DNA from 3 places in the Lysinibacillus sp. JNUCC 51 genome. Region 1 is predicted to be linked to each of the others. Evidence: riboswitches for the same ligand, from Rfam matches in the RefSeq annotation. Region 1 holds a riboswitch; each other region holds the start of a gene.

The links. A riboswitch is a leader RNA that binds a small molecule or an ion and turns the genes downstream of it on or off. The one in region 1 is predicted to bind thiamine pyrophosphate.
Region 2: it holds a riboswitch for thiamine pyrophosphate, as region 1 does, so the genes downstream of both, thiC (phosphomethylpyrimidine synthase ThiC) here and thiT (energy-coupled thiamine transporter ThiT) in region 1, are expected to answer to the same signal.
Region 3: it holds a riboswitch for thiamine pyrophosphate, as region 1 does, so the genes downstream of both, JNUCC51_RS23805 (ABC transporter substrate-binding protein) here and thiT (energy-coupled thiamine transporter ThiT) in region 1, are expected to answer to the same signal.

Annotation. Positions count from the first base shown of each region.
Region 1 is NZ_CP065545.1:3,091,377-3,098,699, forward strand. It holds gene JNUCC51_RS14935 (exonuclease SbcCD subunit D) at 1-560, shown strand, start outside; gene JNUCC51_RS14940 (SbcC/MukB-like Walker B domain-containing protein) at 557-3,637, shown strand; gene JNUCC51_RS24925 (hypothetical protein) at 3,680-3,796, opposite strand; gene JNUCC51_RS14945 (magnetosome magnetite crystal formation protein family) at 3,846-4,181, opposite strand; TPP riboswitch at 4,305-4,412, shown strand; gene thiT (energy-coupled thiamine transporter ThiT) at 4,541-5,101, shown strand; gene JNUCC51_RS14955 (hypothetical protein) at 5,168-5,422, opposite strand; gene map (type I methionyl aminopeptidase) at 5,602-6,357, shown strand; gene JNUCC51_RS14965 (TspO-related membrane protein) at 6,383-7,096, opposite strand; gene JNUCC51_RS14970 (polyphosphate kinase 2 family protein) at 7,299-7,323, shown strand, end outside.
Region 2 is NZ_CP065545.1:2,201,800-2,209,122, forward strand. It holds gene JNUCC51_RS10600 (catalase) at 1-1,336, shown strand, start outside; gene thiC (phosphomethylpyrimidine synthase ThiC) at 1,467-3,245, opposite strand; TPP riboswitch at 3,650-3,764, opposite strand; gene JNUCC51_RS10610 (AEC family transporter) at 4,204-5,133, opposite strand; gene JNUCC51_RS10615 (methyl-accepting chemotaxis protein) at 5,278-7,323, opposite strand, start outside.
Region 3 is NZ_CP065545.1:4,911,315-4,918,637, reverse strand. It holds gene JNUCC51_RS23825 (TatD family hydrolase) at 148-897, opposite strand; gene JNUCC51_RS23820 (ABC transporter ATP-binding protein) at 887-1,636, opposite strand; gene JNUCC51_RS23815 (ABC transporter permease) at 1,614-2,384, opposite strand; gene JNUCC51_RS23810 (thiamine-binding protein) at 2,384-2,674, opposite strand; gene JNUCC51_RS23805 (ABC transporter substrate-binding protein) at 2,676-3,671, opposite strand; TPP riboswitch at 3,808-3,917, opposite strand; gene JNUCC51_RS23800 (TetR/AcrR family transcriptional regulator) at 4,167-4,586, shown strand; gene JNUCC51_RS23795 (hypothetical protein) at 4,930-5,166, shown strand; gene JNUCC51_RS23790 (MFS transporter) at 5,176-5,946, shown strand; gene JNUCC51_RS23785 (hypothetical protein) at 5,919-6,218, shown strand; gene parC (DNA topoisomerase IV subunit A) at 6,427-7,323, opposite strand, start outside.

The sequences.
Region 1 (7,323 bases):
GCTCGGATTGTGTAAGTGCAGCATTGTTTAAGCCTTTTAATTACACAGCACTTGGCCATTTGCATAAAGCGCATTTTGTGTTGAATGAAACGATTCGATATGCTGGCTCTCCATTGAAGTATTCATTATCTGAGCACTTACATGAGAAGGGCTTTTTAATAATTGAGCTAGATGCGCAGGGAGAAGTTACTGTCGCAAAACGAAAGCTTATAGCTAGACGAGATTTACGTGTGGTAGAGGGATTAATGGATGATTTATTGCAATTACCACCAAGTGACGATTATGTATTTGTACGCTTAACAGATACTACGCCAGTAACTTCGCCGATGGAACGTATTCGTACAGTGTTTCCTAATGCGATGCATGTTGAGCGTAAAGCAATACGTCAAGAGGTACCACATGAAATTCAGGCGGTTGAGACAGAGAAGATAGAAGACATCGATTTATTCCGATCATTTTTTACAGATATAATTGGCATACAGCCTGATCAAGATACAGAGCGTCTATTCACAGAGATGCTACAAGAATTATTAGATGAGGAGCGGGAGACAGTAAAATGAAGCCTTTAAAGTTAACGATTACTGCGTTCGGTCCATATAAAAATACTGAGGTTATTGATTTCCAACAGCTTGGTGAACATCGTCTATTTGCGATTTCCGGAAAAACAGGTGCAGGGAAAACGACTATTTTTGATGCTATTTGCTATGCACTTTACGGATCGGGTAGCGGTGAAGATCGTCAGGATACTGCTATGCTTCGAAGCGGGTTTGCAGATGATGATGTCTATACTGCTGTGGAACTTGTTTTTGAAATGCATGATAAGGTCTATCAAATTTTACGTCAGCCAGGTCATATTAAAGCAAAAAATAAAAGTGTTACTGGCAAGAAGATTGAACTCGCTGAAATCAAAGGAGACACCCTTGATTATAGTATTGTAGAAAAACAGCAAACGCTTGAGGTAGATAAAAAGCTACAGGATATAATCGGCCTCACCAAGGATCAGTTTAGTCAAATTGTTATGCTACCACAAGGTGAATTTCGCAAACTGTTAACCTCAGATTCTACGAATAAAGAAGTTATTTTGCGCAAAATTTTTAAAACAGATCGCTTTGGTGTGATGACAAAAAGACTTGATGCGAAACGAAAAGAAGCGGAAAGTGATTTACTGCGTGCTAAACAATTAAAGGAGCATCTTCTTGGCCAAATTGCAGGGGCTTTACCACAACGTTCATCAACTTTATTTACTTGCATTACTACTAATACTGAAAATATGCATCAGTTGAAGAAGGCTCTGGAAGAGGAGCAGACCTATTATACAGAATGTATACAATTAGAACAGCAACGCTATAAAGAGGCGTATGCGCATCATCAAAAAGAGCAAGAATTTTATAGTATGGCAAAAACACTAAATGAGCAATTTGATGAGCAAACTAACCGTCAGAATCGCCTACAAGCATTGTTACAAGAACAAGATATATATAGCGCAAAAGAACGTGAAATTGCATTAGCAGAAAAAGCAGAACGTCTTGTCATACTTGAGCAACAATGTATCGATTTACGTGCTGAGCAAAATCGGAAAGAACAATCCTACCAGCAAGCGATGGCCGAGCAGCAAAACGCAGAAGCTCGGTTAAAGATAGCGCAGGAAAAGTTTAACATTGAAGAGGCGAAAGAATCTGAACGGCAACACGTTCTACAGCAGGAATTACAGCTACAAGCATTATTACCGACATTCGAAGCGTATGAGAATAATCTGCAGCAAATGCAAATAGCTGAACAATATGTTGCAACAGCAAAGCTAGCAGTAGACGATAATAGTAAGATCTTAGAAACAGGACAAATACAAGTCCAGCAATTAGCAAAAACAATTGAACAATATGAAAAACAACTTGAGCCATATGAAAGTTATTTAGAACAGCTACCGAAGCTAAAAGAACACGTATCATTACTAGCGCAAGTCGAAAAATACACGAGAGCAGTTGCAACTGCTGAGCAGGATGTAGCCACTACTAATGTTCATCATCAAGAAAGTAAGCAAGCTCTTAAAAAGCTGGAGCAGCAATGGATTGCGAGTCAGGCAAGTATTTTGGCGCAGCAACTTAAGGATGGAGAGCCTTGCCCGGTGTGTGGTAGTACAACGCATCTCGAAACACATCGTGAGCAATTAGAGATGATCGAATTAGCACAGGTGGAAGCTTTACGAGGAAAGGCTACTACTGATGAGCGCAAGTTTTTAGAGAAAGAGGCTTTCTTGAATTCTACAAAGCATCTTTTACAAGAAGCGCTAGAACAGTTAGAGAAGAATGAGATTGATCAATCGAATCAAGCACAAATTGTAGCTTCCTTGCAAAACTTAGAGCAACAAATAACAATCTTAAAAGTAGTGAGCAATCAATTGTCTGATATACGTATGCAACAAAAGGATCATCGTACACGAATTGAGCAGCTACAAGAAAAGCAAATAAAACTAGAGCAATATTTAGCTGAGAAGACGAAGGAATTGACTAAACAACAAGCAATTGTGGAAGAACAGCAAAAGCATATTCCAGAAAATCTTACGACGCTACAAGCATTGAAGCAGGCGATTACTGATATAGGTTCACAAAAGGTTGCATTACAAGCAGCATGGAATCTCAGTCAACAAAATCTGCAATCTGCCAAGGAAGCAGCGAATAATGCTAGAATGACCGTAGAAATTGCGAAACAGACTTTTGAGGAATTAAAGCTGAAAATGGATGAAAAGCGGGAACAATTTTCAGTAAGTATGACGGAAGCAGGCTTTGAAAGCTATGAAGAATTTGCTACAGGGAAGCGGAGCGTGCAGCAAATAGAAGCTTTACGGAAGGCTTGCAATGATTATGCACTACAAATCCACTCATTACGAGTACAAATTACTGAGGGGGAGAAGCATCTTAAAGGGCAAGAGAAACAAGATTTAACGGCAATGGAAGAAAAGTTAGAGATGCTTCGTATCACATATGAGGAAGCCTTTAAAGTATTGCAACAAATGGAAGGATTTGCGAAGGCTTGTGCAGACTTTATCGAAAAAGTTGAGGGGACCGAGCAGGAGATTCGTTTACTTGAAAAAGAAGCGGGACGGGTGAAGGAACTTTATGCAATGCTAAATGGGCAGAATGAGAAAAAGCTGTCCTTTGAGCGTTATATTCAAATTAATTATTTAGATAAAATTACAGATGCAGCAAATGTCCGGCTTTATCATCTATCCAATGGTCAGTTTGAACTGCGGCGTTCAGATCGCTTAGAAAAGCATGCCAAGCAAAGTGGGCTAGGACTAGATGTGTATGATGCCTATACGGATCAATTACGAGATGTGAAAACATTATCAGGGGGAGAAAAGTTTAATGCGTCTTTAAGTCTTGCCCTTGGGATGGCAGATGTTATTCAAAGCTATCAAGGTAATATTCGCATTGAGACAATGTTTATTGATGAGGGCTTTGGTTCTCTCGATGAAGAAGCGTTAAATAAGGCGATTGATACGCTTATTGATTTACAAGATTCTGGACGTATGATTGGAGTTATTTCTCACGTTGCAGAGTTAAAAGCTACAATGCCCGCTGTATTGCATGTCGAAAAAGCAATGAACGGTCATAGTCAAACATATTTTGAAGTAAAATAAAAAAGGAGGCGTGTTTCCATTGTGTGGAAATACGCCTCTTTATCATTTTTTAGTTATGTTAGGATTAGTTCCTTTCTTTGCAGCAATTACTTTTTTTACAATTGGGATAGCGATAGGTGCTAATTTTACGGCGACTTTGACAACTTTAGATACTTTCACAAAATAACAGCTCCTTAGACTATCTGTTCAACGTGAGTTGAGATGAAACTTATCGAATCACGCGAACAGCTTGAATAATATTCCAAATAACTACTCCTAATGAAATGAGAATGTAAATTGCGAATGAAGCAAACCAAATGATAAGAAAATTATTACTACCTGAATTTAGATCGAAATTGGTGTTGAACGATAAAGTTGAGAAAATAAAGACTACAAATAATATTATTCCGAATGCGACTGGAATTAAATGTGAAATAAGTGCTCGGATAGAGTGACTCTTTACGTCGCTATCTTTTGTGACAAAGTAAACGACTAATGGAACAATAAAGGGTGCGAATAAAATACTGAGATAACTAAAGGCAGATAAAATTTTTTGGTTCTCCATAGTAGTACCTCCTTTTTTAATATTTACGCATGAAAAATGATAAAGTTTCAAAAAAAATTTGGAAGAGGTTGTAATCATGACAATGTTTGCGTACAATGAGGTTGTTCAAATAAATTAAGATGTAACGACCACAAGGGGAGCTGATGATGTCAGCTGAGACTGGGCACGTAATGCTTTGACTCTTCGAACCTGTAAGTTAACACTTGCGTAGGGATGTGGATAGAAACCGACACTTTTACGATGTGAGGCTCTGTCCTGGCATCGTTTTTACCATTATGGATGTCAAATAAGGACATATTTGCTAGCTGATTTCTATTCCTGCTCTTGTATCCTACATCGGAACAAAGGAGAGAATATTTATGGACAATAAAAGACTTTTAATGCTTGTGGAGATTGCGATATTCGCAGCGATTGGCCTTGTGCTAGATCAGGTTTCCTTTAAAGTATGGGCACAAGGTGGCTCTGTTAGTCTAGTGATGGTACCAATAATTTTAATAGCATTCCGCTGGGGCCTTATTCCAGGTCTGACAACGGGTTTACTTATTGGTGTTATGCAAACAATGTTTGGCGCCTATATTATACATTGGCTACAAGGATTACTTGATTATGGTGTTGCCTTTACAGTAGTAGGCTTGGCGGCTGTTGTTCGCCGACCAGTGCTAGATGCAGCCAAAGATTTAAACAAAATGAAAATGGCGCTTTATATTATTTTAGGAACGGTATTAGCTGGCTTTTTACGTTATGCAGCTCATACCATTGCGGGCGCTGTATTTTTCTCAGAGTATGCTGGCGATCAAAATGCGTGGATTTATTCAATCATCTATAATGGAACATATATGCTACCAGCTACGATTTTAACAGCAATTGTTGGTGTTCTGCTATTTACGGCAGCACCTCAATTAATGAAACGAAAATCATAACTATTACGCCCTTCACATGAGTGGAGGGTTTTATTATTATTAAATTTAAAACTAAAACATCCATCTTTAGTGATGACAGTTGATTGAAAAGTAGTATATAAGTTGATTAGAGTGGAGGCTGGGCGACTGCTTGGGGATCAGCGATAGAGGAACGAAGACTAAAACCATCACGTCCTGTGATAACACATTTGTGACCAACATCGTTGCTGTTACCGCCGCCGCTTCGCTTTCGCGCAGATGAACCCCTTTTGCTGCCGCTTCACTTTCGCGCAAAAAACATCTGTTGGCCCGGAGACCCTTCAGCGAAGCGAAGCGGCTCATTGGACGCCCCCATGAAGCGCCCAGTCGGAACGGAAATCAACCCCACGCTTTGCTGAGTAGCTTGTTTTTCAGCACTTTACAATTTAAGGTGGCATATAATATTTAAAGCGTTTGGCGTTTTATGCATAGAAAGTTATGTTATATTAAATAGTAGACATTAGATGAAAGGGACGTTAAAAATGATTGTAAAAACGCAAGAAGAGATTGAAGCTTTTAAAAAAATCGGCCGTATTTGTGCTGAAATTCGTGAGGAAATGAAAGCTGCTACAAAACCAGGTGTAACAACACTTGAACTAGATGAAATTGCAGGCCGTATGTTTGCTGAAGCAGGAGCTATTTCTGGACCTAAAGGGGAATATGATTTCCCAGGATACACATGTATTAGTGTAAATGAGGAAGTTGCACATGGTATTCCGGGTACACGTGTGATTGAAGAGGGCGATATCGTAAATATAGACGTATCTGGGTCACTAAATGGCTACTTTGCTGATACTGGCATTTCATTTGTAGTTGGTGAAGGCTATGAGGATAAAGAAAAGCTTTGTCGCGTAGCTAAAAGTGCTTTCGACCGTGCGATGACAAAAGTAAAAGCTGGATCGAAATTAAACCAAATCGGTAAAGCTGTTGAGCGTGAAGCATATGCTAATGATTTAACAGTGATTATGAACCTAACAGGACATGGTTTAGGTCGTTCTTTACACGATGAGCCAAATCATATTTTAAATTACTATGATGCATGGGATTCGACAATTATGAAAGAAGGCATGGTGCTTGCTGTCGAGCCATTTATCTCAGCGAAAGCTGAGCATATTGTAGAGGCTGGTGATGGCTGGACATTCGTTACGCCAGACAAATCATTAGTTGCTCAAATTGAGCATTCAATTATCGTCACTAAAGACAAACCAATTATTTTAACTTCACTAGATGAACAATAAAAAGCTAAAAATCCTGCTAACCAATTTATTTTTGGTTGGCAGGATTTTTTTTAATAAATAATATACCGACAAGTAACACTCCACATAAAAATAAGGCTGCAGTTGACACAAGTAGCTCATCAAAACCATTATGTAATGCGACCCCAATATAGGACCAGATAAATACACTTGGATAGATAATATCAAAATAATGAAATCGAATATGTAGCGCTATTGCTGCTCCAATCGTCAGTAAAATAACTGCCCAAAGTGGATCACTAAGGCCAAGACCATTCCATTGATAAGATGTTAGCGTAAAGCTTACATTTGTCATCAGGCTAAATGTAACCCATGCTAAATAAACCGAAAAGGGAATACGACCTGTAAGTGAATTATTGCTGAGAGGGTACGTTTTGTACAACTTTAACAAATACATGACTAAAACAAACGTACTGATAATTGACATGATAAATAGTTCGTGATGCCAAACAACAATTGCTAACGCCTGCATGATACATATGCTACTGAAGAGAACAGTCTGTTTAATAGATGTCTTTTTTAGATTAATGACTAACCAATAACCAAGTAACATGTAAACTACAATCCAAATCATATAACTAACATTAAACGGTGCAAATATAACTGGAAAACGATTTAAAATCTCTAAAAAAGAGTGATCGTTTATTTTCATGAAATAGGATGAAAAGGTTAGGATGAGTGAGACAATAAAAGTTATTGTCATCAAAAAAAATCGAGGCATGATTTCTCTCCCTTCGTGTTAAATTGTATAAGGAAAAGACAAATAAGTATAGGACTGTAATATTATATTTTCATTATAACGGAAATTTTCAACAATGTATCGCGTTGTTTCGTTAAAAATATCTACAATTTACCATTTGAATAGTTATCCATATATTTCTTTAGTACAATGGGAATATTCAAATGTAAGGAGTGAAGTTTTAATGACTCAAAATTTAAACGATCTAG
Region 2 (7,323 bases), 890 kb from region 1:
TATGCACGCTAAAGGTTCAGGTGCATTCGGTACTTTCACTGTAACGCATGATATTACTAAATATACAAAAGCAAAAATCTTCTCAGAAGTTGGGAAAAAGACTGAAATGTTTGCACGCTTCTCCACAGTTGCAGGTGAGCGTGGTGCAGCAGATGCTGAGCGCGATATTCGTGGCTTTGCACTTAAGTTCTATACTGAAGAAGGTAACTGGGATTTAGTTGGTAACAACACACCTGTATTCTTCTTCCGTGATCCTTTACACTTTACAGATTTAAACCACGTAGTAAAACGTGACCCACGTACAAATATGAAAAACGCTAATTCAAACTGGGATTTCTGGACTTCATTACCAGAGGCACTTCACCAAGTAACTATCGTTATGTCTGACCGTGGTATTCCGGCTGGATACCGCAATATGCATGGTTTCGGTTCTCATACTTATAGCTTTATTAATGCTGAAAATGAGCGTGTATGGGTTAAATTCCACTTCCGCACAGAGCAAGGCATTAAAAACTTAACTGGCGCTGAGGCTAATGAAGTAATCGGTAACGACCGCGAATCTTCACAACGCGATCTATATGATGCAATTGATAAAGGCGATTTCCCTAAATGGAAAATGTACATTCAAGTAATGACAGAGGAGCAAGCTCGTAAATTACCATATAACCCATTTGATCTAACAAAAGTATGGTATAAAAAAGACTTCCCATTAATTCCTGTGGGTGAATTCGAGTTAAATAAAAACCCGGACAACTACTTTGCTGAAGTTGAGCAAGCTGCATTTGCCCCTTCTAACATTATCCCTGGTATCAGCTTCTCGCCAGACAAAATGTTACAGGGTCGTATCTTTGCATATGCGGATGCACAACGCTACCGTTTAGGTGTGAACCACTACATGCTTCCTGTAAACGCACCAAAATGCCCATTCCGTACGTTCCACCGCGATGGTGCTATGCGTTTCGATGGCAACCTTGGTTCAACTTTAGGCTATGAACCAAATAGCTATGGTGAATGGGAGCATAATCTAGACTACAAAGAGCCTGAATTACGTATTGACGGTAATGCTGGTATCCACGACTTCCGTGAAGACGACAACAACTACTTCGAGCAACCAGGTAAATTATTCCGCCTAATGACTGCCGAAGAGCAACAACGCCTATTCGAAAATACTGCTAATGATATGGCGTCAGTTGAAGAGTTCATCAAACGTCGTCATATCCTTCACTGCTATTTAGCTGATCCAGCATATGGTGAAGGGGTAGCAAAAGCTATGGGTCTTTCATTAGAAGGCGTAGATCTTTCAAACCCATACGTAAAACAACCAACTAACGTCTAATTTTCCACTATTATTGATATCCAAATCCAACTTTCTACTCCATGTGAAGGGCACAACTTCACATGGAGCTTTTTTATCTTAACGACAAAAAAGCTTGTGCCTAATTTGATAGACACAAGCCCTTTGATAATTATTGATAAATTTGACTGCCTGCCTTTTTAAATTCCTCAGCCTTTTCCTGCATACCTTTGTGGATCGCTTCAGTCGTATTTAGGTCTTGATCTTTTGCATAATTACGGATATCCTGCGAGATTCTCATACTACAAAACTTAGGTCCACACATTGAACAGAAGTGCGCAGTTTTTGCCCCTTCTGCAGGCAGCGTTTCATCATGGTATTCGACTGCACGCTCTGGATCTAACGAAAGATTGAATTGATCGCGCCAGCGGAATTCAAAGCGCGCCTTAGAGAGTGCATCGTCACGCTGCTGTGCTCCCGGATGCCCTTTCGCTAAATCTGCAGCGTGTGCAGCAATTTTATACGTAATAACTCCTACACGAACATCCTCACGATTTGGTAAGCCTAGATGCTCTTTAGGCGTCACATAACATAGCATTGCCGTACCAAACCAACCTATCATCGCAGCACCAATTGCCGATGTAATATGGTCATAGCCAGGAGCAATATCTGTTGTCAGTGGCCCTAAAGTATAGAAAGGAGCTTCCTTACACACCTCTAACTGCTTGTCCATATTCTCTTTAATAAGATGCATCGGTACATGCCCTGGTCCTTCTACCATCACCTGTACATCATGCTTCCAGGCAATTTGCGTTAATTCCCCTAGCGTTTCCAACTCTGCAAATTGAGCCTCATCATTTGCATCTGCTATTGAACCCGGACGTAAACCATCACCTAAAGAGAAGGCAACATCATAGGTTTTCATAATTTCGCAGATTTCCTCAAAATGAGTATATAAGAAGCTCTCTTGATGGTGATATAAACACCACTGCGCCATAATCGAGCCCCCACGAGACACTATGCCTGTTACACGATTAGCCGTTAATGGCACATAGCGTAGCAATACCCCTGCATGAATCGTGAAGTAATCAACACCTTGCTCAGCCTGTTCGATTAACGTATCACGATACACCTCCCACGTTAAATCCTCTGCCACACCATTTACTTTTTCTAGCGCTTGATAAATCGGCACTGTCCCTACTGGCACCGCGGCATTACGGATAATCCATTCACGTGTCGTATGAATATGCTTACCAGTAGATAAATCCATAATGTTATCAGCACCCCAGCGTGTAGCCCACGTCATTTTCTCTACCTCTTCTGCAATAGAGGATGACACCGCTGAATTTCCAATATTGGCGTTAATTTTCACGTGGAAGTTACGTCCAATAATCATTGGCTCAGCCTCAGGGTGATTAATATTTGATGGCAAAATAGCACGTCCTGCCGCGATCTCTGAACGCACAAATTCTGGATCCATATTTTCACGAATCGCCACAAATTCCATTTCTGGAGTAATAATTCCCTTTCGTGCATAGTGAAGCTGTGTTACATTTTTACCTTTCTTCGCACGCAAAGGCTTTCTAGATAAATCCGGAAAAACATTTTCATTCATTCGTGGATCATCCGCTTTGCGGAATCCATTATCTTCTGGCTTGATAGTTCGACCTTCGTATTCTTCAACGTCACCGCGTTCTTTGATCCATGCACTACGTAAAGCTGGCAATCCTTTCGTAATATCCACTTTATAAGCAGGATCAGTGTACGGGCCACTCGTATCATAAACACGTACTGGCGCATTTTCCTCTTCACCGAAGCTTCCTGTCGTTGGACTTAGACCAATTTCACGCATTGGCACTAAAATATCTGGTCGAGAACCTTCTACATAAACTTTTTTACTTCCTTCAAAACTTGACATAATCGTAATATTCTTGTCGCTAACTGTTGTCATAAACTACTTCGCTCCCTTTTACATTTATACAAGGACCGAATCTAGCTCACCCCAACAGAAAATCAATTTCGCCTTGGCGTAATTGTGCCCGCACATTTCATTCCTTTGAAAATCCGTGACATCCGCCGGAGGCTTTAGGCCAACAGATGTTTTTTGCGCGAAAGCATAGCGTCAGCAGCATGATGTTGGTCACTCAGTCGTTGCCACAGGACTTGGCGTTCTTAGACTGAGTTCCTCTATTTTCAGCAGGTGTTTGGCACCCACTGATAAGGAATCTTAACCACATTCATCTCATCACCTTCAAAGATAGGACTCTTTCGCTGAATGAAGACAAAAGCCGAATCCAAAAAAAAATTTGGATCCGGCTAAGAATGTAAAGGTATAGTTATTGCAAATAACATGGTTGCAATAATGGTTAACTTTCCCACGCTGGTATGAGCCAGATCAGGTCCAAAGGGTCAAGAAACCTCTATGCGTTTCCCTCTCAGCCTGACTCATCAGACTCCCCTAGTTAATACTATTAAGTTTGATGATAGTGTAGCAGATATTGCTAAGAGATGGAAGCTTCATTTGATTATTTTTGGCTTATCATTAAAACGTGTGGTTGATTTCCGTTCCGGCTGGGCGCTTTGTTGCTGTCGCTTCGCTTTCGCGCAGAGCAGAGCTTCCTGGGGGCGTCCGATGAGCCGCTTCGCTTCGCTCCAGAGTCTCGGGCCAACACGATGTTGGTCACGAAGGCGTTATCACAGGACGTGATGATTTTAGCCTTCGTTCCTCTATTCGCTAATCCCCAAGGAGTCACCCATCCTCCACTCCAATCAAACTATTTACATTAAATACGTTTTTAAACATATGATCCCTAACTTTTTAATGATTAGCCTATTTTAAAATATCAGAAGGATAGCCACTTACTCAAGATGGGCTGTCACCCTATCTTATTCCGAATAACACCCAGCAGTTAGGTGAACAACAGCTCCGCTACGTAAATCACAATCGTCACTGTAATACAGCTCACAATCGTTGAAAACAAAACAGTTTGTGCAGCAGTTGCCGATTCTACGTCATATTCTAATGCCAGACTAGAGCTATTTCTTGATGTCGGGAACGAACTAGCTATAAAAAGTGATTGTGCCACGACACCATCAAGACCAAGCGCAAAAATGATTAACAATGCTACAGCTGGCCCTATGATTAGTCGTGTAAAACAACTAATGAATACAAGCTTATTAAACATGGATTTGATTTCAAGCTGTGATAGTTGCGCCCCTAAAGTTATTAATGCAACAGCGATAAAGCCATCTGCCACATGGTCTATTGGAATTTTTACAAACTGCGGAATAGCGATATTAAAATAGTTCATGGCAACACCAATAATAAGTGCATGAATTATAGGCATTTTGAGGAAGTCTTTCAAAATAGACATGCCCGATTTTGTTGAAGAAATTAAATTGTACAAGCCGTAAGTATAGGTCGTCATATTTTGAAATATAACGAGAATGACCTGAATCGCTACTCCAATCGGCTGGGTCACGAAAATCATTTGTGCCACCGGAATACCATAGTTACCTGAATTAATTAGGACAACACTATTTTTAAACACTGCCGCCTCTGTTTTTTCTAAACCGAGTCCCTTTACTAGAAAGTGACTAAGCACCATTTGGCTTCCGATAAAGAGTAGAATAAATAACGCAACTTCCCCAAGCACAGACAGCTCTATACTCGTTTCATATAAATTCACAAAAACAGCTGCTGGCATGAAGCAATATGTAATAAGTTGAGATAATGCCTTTAAATTAAAGCGGAATTTCTTTTGTAAAACTGCACCAAGCACTAGAAGCACTAAAATCGGAGCTACAATTTGAAAAAATATCATACCGAGATACACCATAGCGATGTCCCCCCTCCCTCTCCTATAGTAGTGCTGTTTTTATGCTCGGTCAATGTACTTCATAGTTAACTCATAGCCATTCTTTTACCATAAAAAAAGAAAGACTACCTCAAAAATATTGACGCAGTCTTTCATATAATTCCATTAAGCAAGTTTAAAGCGATTAATGACCTCTTGTAATTCTTTTGAAATTTCGTTCATATTATTGATGGACTCTGCAACCTTTTGTAGTTCCGCTTGTTGGTCAATAGAAGATGCACTTACCTGTTCTGCAGATGCAGCAGTCTCCTCAGAAATAGCAGAAATACTTTGGATTGCCATAATCGCTTGATTTTTATGCTCTAACATATGAGAAAGTTTAATCATTAACTCACTAATTGACGTTGCAATAGAACTAGAAAGCTCACTATTTTCTTTAAATGCAACCTCTGTGCTTTGTACTGACTCATTTTGAGCTTGTATTAAGCCCGCGTTTGAGGCAATGACAGCAACTGTTTGCTGAGAATTTTTAAGAATGCTGTCTACCGTTTGTTTAATAACCTCTGTTTCATTCCTGGATTGCTCTGCTAGCTTTCGTACCTCCTCAGCGACAACTGCAAAACCTTTACCATGTTCACCAGCACGAGCAGCTTCTATGCTTGCATTTAAGGCTAATAGATTTGTTTGCTCAGTAATACCCTGAATAGACGCTATAATTTGATTGATATTGGCAATATTAGACGCCAATGATTCCATTTGCTGCTGAATACGTCCATTCATTACATTCGTTTCTGAATTACGTTCACGTAAGCTTTCGACTTCTTTCATTCCTTTGTCTGTGGTTGCTTTCGTTTTATTCGACAGCTCGTCCATTTCATTTGAAAGCGTTGTAATAGTATCAATTTGATCGGATAAATCAATCATTCGATAATTGGTTTCTTCTGTATCCTCAGATTGCTTTGATGCTCCCTGTGCAATTTCATTAATAGCTACTGAGACTTCTTGACTTGAAGCAACTATTTCATTAAACGCCTCATGAACATGATTTGATGATTGATTAAGTAATGTCGTAGCATTCAGCACCGTTTGAATGGCGCTATTCGTTTGATCCAACATATTATTATAAGCTAATGCAACAGCACCAATCTCATCAGGCTTAATATATTTATCATCAACTTTTTGAGTTAAATCCCCATCCGCTGCTGTTTCAATAGAAGTACGTAAAAACTTTAATGGCTTCAGTAATTTATAGATAAACAATGCACTAGCGACGGTCATTAAAACGACTATAATAATTGACGCTATGATAGTAAAAACAAGCACATGATTATAAGTTTCTAATATTTTGGATTTTGGTAGCACTAATTGTACAGTCCATGTTTCATCAATTCCATCTAAATTCATCGGAGCAAAAACGTTAAATGAATTTTCCTTAAGCTCTTCGGAACCCAAATACATACTTTTTAGCTCGCCACTATCCATTGTTTGTTTAATGCTTGTCCAATCCAAATTATCTTGCATTTTTAACCCATCTAATGACTCACCAAAGCTATTTGCAGTTAAAACTCCATTATTAGTAATAATAGCTGCATAGCCACCATCCGGTTTTACCGACTCTGTTAATCCTTTTAAATAATCAATAGCTATATCAGCCGTCAATGTGCCAAAAATTGACCCCGAAGCATCAACTAACGGAACAGCAATCGTTGTCATTAGTACTGTTTGCCCATTTATTTTATAATCATACGGTTCTGTTAGAACGGATCTCCCTTCTTCTTTTGGTATCCAATACCATTCGGAAATGCTTTTGTCTTCGATACCTTCAAGAGAATTCGTTTTTATTCCATTTCCATCCTTACTTAAATAAGGTATAAAGCGATTTTTTGAATCCACTAAAGTAGAATTTATAGTCGGTTCTATATTTGTAGAATTCTTTTCAAAAACAGCTCCTACACCAAGTAAATCTTCATTATTAACTAAGTTAGTTTCCATCATATCTATTATGTCTTCTGCGGAAAGCTTGCCTTTTTTCTCCATACCCTCAACTATACGTTTCGTCGTAAGTAAAGTCGTGTTTACTTTTTTAAAGCGTTCACTCATCTTTGCTGCCGAATACTCAGCATTTTCCAATGTTGCACTTTCTGCATCATCAACACTTTGATTCTTCAAAATAACGCCTACAATAACGGTATATGTAATAAATAATACTAA
Region 3 (7,323 bases), 1.8 Mb from region 1:
AAAAATCTCACCCTAATTACATCTATATTATAACTTAAAAACCAAATAATACCTATACTACCTAGTTAGTTAGATAACAACAATCTTTAAAAAAACAACCCTTAAAAAAAACACAGCTACTCTTTAATAGAACAGCTGTGTTTTTTACTATAAATTATAAAATATTGTCGTATTTCTTGTGATGATGCGTGCCGCTTCCTTTGTTGTAAGCCCCTTTATCGATGCAATAACCTCTACGGAATGATCAATCATCCACGGAGATGTTCGCTTATTGTCAAAAGGACCTTCAAAAGGCCATGGTCCATCTGTTTCTACCATTATCAGTTCGATTGGATATTTTTTAAGAAGCTGTTGAATCTCAGTCTCATACGTACAATCAGGCGTCACAGAAATGAAATATCCATTAGAAATCATCCGTTCAATCACTACCTCATCGCCTTTAAACCAATGGAAATGCGCTTTCGTTACTTGATGTTTTTCTAGCAAATCACAAACAATCCCCGCATCTTCATAAACAGCATGTAACACAATTGGTTTATTTAATTCCTTCGCCAATATTATAAACCGTTCTAACAATGCCACATACGGACGATCATCAATCGCCTTCTCCTGCCTCAAATAATAAGGCAACCCTACCTCTCCAATCGCCACCATTTCATCTGAGTGTTGGCGTATCCACTTGAATAACATCTCTTCCTCCGCAACACTAGGTAACGGTTGTTCAGGATGAAAGCCAAACGCTGCCTTTACCTTCGTAAAAGCTTTTGACAGCTTTAACGTCCTCTCGCACGATGGAAGATTCATACTAACCGCAATGACATGTTCAGCTTCCTCAAGCAAAGTTGGTATGTCTTGTTCCTTATACTGATCTAAATGAATATGTGCATCAATCAACATTCGCCTCATCCTTTTCTTCTTTTAAATACGTGAACAACTGTTGCTTCAAAGCCGTAAATGTAGCGGAATGGCGAATTTCTTCTTGTCGTGGCCTTGCAAAAGGTACTATCATTTCCTTTTTAACCGTCGCCGGACGTTTCGTGAGTACGATAATTCGATCAGCTAAAAAGAGAGCTTCCTCAATACTATGTGTAACGAACAATATAGATTTTCGATCTTTCTCCCATATCGATAATAGCCACGCCTGCATTTCAAGCCTTGTAAACTCATCCAGTGCAGAAAACGGTTCATCTAAGCATAAAATGGGCTTATTACTGACAATTGCGCGAATAAACGATACCCGCTGTTGCATACCGCCCGACAGCTCATTAGGATACGCATGTTCAAACGCTGCGAGCCCTACTTTATCTAACCATTCCTTGGCAAGTTCAACATTTGGTTTTCGATGAAGCTCCTCGACAATCGCGACGTTTTCTAATATCGTACGCCACGGTAGTAAGCAGGGCTGCTGAGGCATATAGCCAATCGTCCCTCTTTTTTGCTGGATATCTGTATCGTTTAATAAAATAACGCCCTTATCAATAGAAGTAACACCACCAATTAATTGAAAGAGTGTACTTTTTCCACTACCTGACGGACCGATAATCGCAACAAATTCCCCGTCCTTCACCTCAAAAGATAAATTGCGAATAACCGGAAGAGCATCAAAGGATTTATCAATGTTTTGAATGCTTAACATGGCGTCCTCTCCCCTTCACAACAAGTTTTTCTAATAATTGAATAGCACTAAATAATAATAAACTTAAAAATACGATGGCAAATATCGCTACAAACACTCGATCTGTTCGAAATGAAGATTGTGCTAATGTCATATAGACACCAATCCCCTTTTTCGCACCCAACCATTCCGCAATTACAGCTCCCATAACGCTATACGTTGCGGCAATCTTAATGCCTGAAAAAATCGCCGGGTACGCATAGGGCCATTCTAGCTTCCAAAAGGTTTGTGCTTTCGTAGCCCCAATCATTTCAAAATAATGCTTGAGTTCAGGCGAAGTTTGACGAAAGCCATCCATTGCCGAAATAACAATTGGGAAAAAGCACACAAGACAAATAATAATAAGCTTTGGCAATAAACCAAAGCCAAACCAAATGATTAAGAGCGGTGCTAGGACGAGCACAGGGACATTTTGTGACATAATGAGAATAGGATAAAACAGCTCTCGCACAAATGTAAAACGATGTAATAGCACGGCAACCGTTAGCCCACATAATATTCCGATGGCAAGACCTAGAAGTGCTAATTGAATAGTCGCTAAAGCATGTGGCACAAACGTCTCATACGATTGAAAGCCTTCTTTCAAAATGGAACTTGGTGTAGGCAATAGCCAATGTGGCACGTCTGCAAAACGGACAATAAGTTCCCATATGAATAAGAGGAAGGCGATAAAAATTATCGTCCTTCCTTGTTTAACAGCTTGCTTCATCACTGGTATTTCTCCGTTAGCGTATCCATTGTAATACCTGATGGCTTATATAAAATTTTCACTTGCGTAATGACATTGATAGCGCCAAGCTCAATCATCTTGTCATTCATTTTTTCAATGATTTGTAGTAAAGTCGATAGCTCGCCCTCCATTGTCGTTTCTAACGGATGAACTTCATATTTCACCCCTGATGCGTCTATAACAGCAATCGCTGCATCGACATACGGGATAACATCTTCATATTTTTCAGTTTTCGGGATAATTTGTACACTAATTAATGAGTTTGCCATACTACTTCGTCTCCTTTTTCGGTAAAAAGTCGTTTGTAAATGCTTGTTTTGCGTTAAATTCGCCCTCTAAAACTTTGTTATCTGTCATCCATTTCGCGTAGTTTTCCCAAACAGATAGCTTTTGCTCGCCCCATTGTGCAGCGTCGTCTTGATACTTATCTGCTAGCCATTCCTGACTTTTATGGACAAGGTTCTTATCTAAATCAGGTACCGCTTCAAGTAAAATATCAGCTGCTTCTTTTGGATGATTTATCGCATATTCATAACCCTTTGCTGCAGCAGCGACAAATGCTTTTACCGTCTCAGGATCATCCTTAATCATTTTTTCATTTGTAGCAAGTACAGGTGTGTAATAATCTAACTGATCGCTATAATCTGTTAAATATAGCATGTTTAGTTTTTCGCCACGCAATTCTGCTTCAATACCTGTCCATGCATAATAAATCCACGCAAAATCAATATCTTTTTTCATCATTGTGAAGAAATCTAAATCTCCCGCATTGACAATATCTAACTTATTAATATCTGCATTTTTTGTTTGCATTAGTGATTGTAGTACAGCCTTTTCAAGTGGTGCACCCCAGCCACCGTATGTTTTACCTTCAAAATCCTTTGGTGACGTAATGCCTTTTGATGCAGTGGATGCGAAGCCAGAAGTATTATGTTGAATAATCGCTGCGATCGATACTAAAGGTACATCCTGCACACGTGCCTGTGTAATCCCTTCCTGATAACTTACTCCAAACTGAGCCTTGCCAGACGCCACAAGCTGATCGGCTCCCGTTTCGCCAGGTAATAAAATATCAACATCTAAGCCCTGTTCCTTAAAGTAGCCAAGTTTTTTCGCTACATATAAACCTGTATGATTTGTGTTCGGTGTCCAATCAAGAACGACTGACACTTTCGTTAATCCTTTAGCATCCTTTTTAACCTCTTTTTCGCTACAGCCCACTAAAGTTAAAAGTACAGCCATCAGGATGAATAACCATTTTTTCATGCTGAATCCTCCAAGTAAGTAATGTGAAAGTGTTTATGAATGATGAATGTTTTTACCAGAAGAAAGCGAAGTCTGAAAACATAAAAAACGCCTAGGATTCTTCCCAGACGTTTTGCAAACAATATCAAAAACTTTTACTTTTTGAATAGATGTTCCCTACGCTGGTACGAGCCAAATCAGGTTCAAAGGGTCAGCGTCTATCGGACACAATCTCAGCTGGCAACACCAGCCCCCCTACATTCTTTCCATATGAACTTTTCGTGATTATTATACCCATACCTATCCGGAAATGACAAGGCTCGATTTACTGAAAGCGCCATAAATATTTTAACTACCTGTAAATATAGAAAAAAACCCTTTATTATATTGACAATGGAAACAAATTACAATAAAACTTGATTGATTAATCAATCATTTATTATGAAAGGAGTAACAAAATGAATTCGATACTTACTAATGATGAAAAAAAGAAAAGAAAAAGATCTACAATTTTAAATGCCGCAATTAAATTATATAGTGAAAATGACAAAAGTGGCCGAAATTGCTAAGGCAGCAGGAGTTAGCTTTGGCACCGTATTTACGTATTTTAATTCAAAAGAAGAACTTTATGAAGCGGCAATATTGGAACCCTTGGAGGAAATCAAACCATATTTTATTGAAATAGAAGAACGCTTTACAGGTGAGCCTCTTGAAATAATTAAGAAAATGATAGATTGTCATGTGCAACTTTTTGCAACGAGAAGTGAATACCTACGATTAATTCAACAGGTTCTTGCAAGACCTGAACGATTTCCAAAGCTTTTTAAAGAACTAGATGATTTTGTTAAATTATTCATAGACTGTATTTATCCGGTTATTGAAGCAGGTCAAAGGCTTGGTTACTTTTATGAAGAGTCACCTTCATTAATTACTTAGTCATACCTATCCATTTTAAACGGAATGCGTTTAACGTTTATCGATGAGTATACAAACAGGGTGTGGAAGGATATAACGAGACAAGCCCTAAGATTATTTGGACCTATCTCTAATTCATAAGCCTTTTCCATCCTTCTCATGTACCCAATAAAATTAGGAACCTCAAAAAACTGGGCGGCATCTATAGACAATATTTTTTTCCACATGAAAAATAGTTTGGATGATTTCCTTTTTGACTCCCCTAGCTATGCAGGCCTCAATTAGGAAAACATAAAAAGAGTAAATGAGACCACCACTTCCTTTATCGGAAAAGCGCTTACTTATTATACGAGGAGTGATTTATATGAAATTGAGAGATATCCATCCCAACATCAAACTTCGCCTAGTCATGCAATTTCTAGGCGGCCTTATTTCTATGGCTGTTATACCTTTTCTGGCAATTTATTTTACTCAAAATATCGGAGCTACTAAAACGGGTATTATTCTTATAATAATAGTGATTAGCGGGGGCATTGGAGGATTTATCGGAGGGCATATTTCAGATAAAATTGGGCGAAAAAAAATAATGATTTATGCTTAAATTGGTATATTGCTTTCGTATCTGTTTATAGCACTTTGTAATTCACCTTGGTTTAACCTTCCATATATTTCTGCCGCATTCTTTATCATCAATATGTTTTGTGGAGGAATGTTTCAGCCAGCCGCACAAGCTATGATTATTGATGTTACTAATTCCGAGTCGAGAAAGCTTGTATTTACAATTAGCTACTGGTTGGGGAATTTATCAACTGCAATTGGAGGAATCATTGGCGCATTTCTTTTTAAAAACTACTTATTTGAGCTATTTATTGGGATTTCACTAATTTCATTGCTATCTGTATTCATGACCATATTCTTTATCACAGAAACCTACTTACCAGAACCTTCATCTAAGACTTCTTCTACTCATAAGAAAGAATTTTCACTAGTAGAGATGTTTCAAACCTATTCAACCGTTTTAAAAGATAAGCTGTTTATGTTTTATATTTTAGGAGCAATCTTGATCTTTACCTTGGAACAGTCTTTATCGAACTATATTGGGATTCGTCTTGATAAAGATATACCCCAGCAATCAGCTTCATTGTTTGGTATTGATTTCATCGTGGACGGCACAAAAATGCTTGGTTTTCTCCGAACAGAGAATACTATTCTTGTAGTTCTCTTATCAAGTGTTGTATTATTCTTATTTAAAAAATGCAGTGATCGCTGGACTCTTGTTACAGGAATGCTAATTTTTTCAATATGTTTTAGTGTTTTGCTTCTTCAAATAACCTGTTGTTTCTTTTTATCGCCATGTTTATTGGAACAATTGGTGAGTTGATGTATATCCCTATTAAACAGGCGATGATAGGAGAACTTGCCCCATCAAACGCTCGTAGCACCTATATGGCTTTTAATAGCTTGACTATGTACGGAGCAATGATTATATCTTCGTTATTAATCATTATTGGAGAGTGGATTCGCCCCATATATATGAGCGGACTACTCCTTATTCTCGGATTAACTGGTACATTTTTGTACTACATAATAACAAAATCGCTATACGCTAAAGTTAGTGAACAGAATGAAAGAAAAGTACCTGTTTCATCTTAAAGGTTGTTTTTCCACCTATTTCGGAAATCGGTCGATATTATGTAATAAAACTTAGATTTTCTAACGACTTTATTGTTTTATTTAAGTTCGGGAATTTGTAACATTACAATCCCCCTTCTTAGATTGTAATATTACACTAGCACCAAGCTCATCGGTTTCCATATAACTGAAAATAGCCCAGTGCTCAAAGGAGCATGGGCTATTAATGTTATTTCTCTTCTTTTTTGACCGCAAAGACATTTGAAATGGCACCGTCTGTAGATATATCCACTTTAAAGGAGCCATTTGAATGGCGATCTGCTCGAGTTAATGCTTGCACATCAAGGATCTCTTGCATACCTTTTTCCGTTTCAATCATTAACTGTTCCTCATCAGTTACCTTAACTACAGCTACGATACGATGTGGGTTCGCTTTTAATTCTGTTAACACTTTTAAGCCGCGTTTTGCACGACTCGTCATCTCTACCTCGGCAACATTCATTTTCTTCACAGCACCGCGATGCGTCACAATCGCAACATATGCCGTGTCGTTTGGCGGTAAAACATTGACGCCGACTAATGCTTCTCCGTCTTTCAGTGTAATCCCTTTGACGCCACCTGTTTTTACGCCAGTTACCGGTAATTCCTCCATTGGGAAACGAATAGCATAGGCAGTATCTGTCGTTAACATTAATTCTGCATTGTCTGTCACAATACCTGCAAATATCATTTCATCGCCTGACTTAACATTCATCGTTTTTATTGGCTTCGAATAACGTGTAACAGCGTAATCCGCTAAAGGTGAACGTTTGATTTGTCCATCTTTCGTAGCCGTTAAAATATACGTATTGGCCTGTTCGAATGTCTCAAATCCATATACAGCTATAATAGATTCATCTTCCCCAGTCGGCACAATACTTGAAATATGCTGCCCAAGATCCTTCCAACGAATATCAGGTAGTTCATGAACAGGCTGATAAATATAATTGCCTCGATTTGTGAACAGCAGAAGATGATGCTGTGTATTTAAATTGGCTTCATATAATAAATAGTCGGAATCCTTCATCGCAAAATCCTGACCATTCGAAGCTGCATGTGAACGTGTAGATGTACGCTTAATATAGCC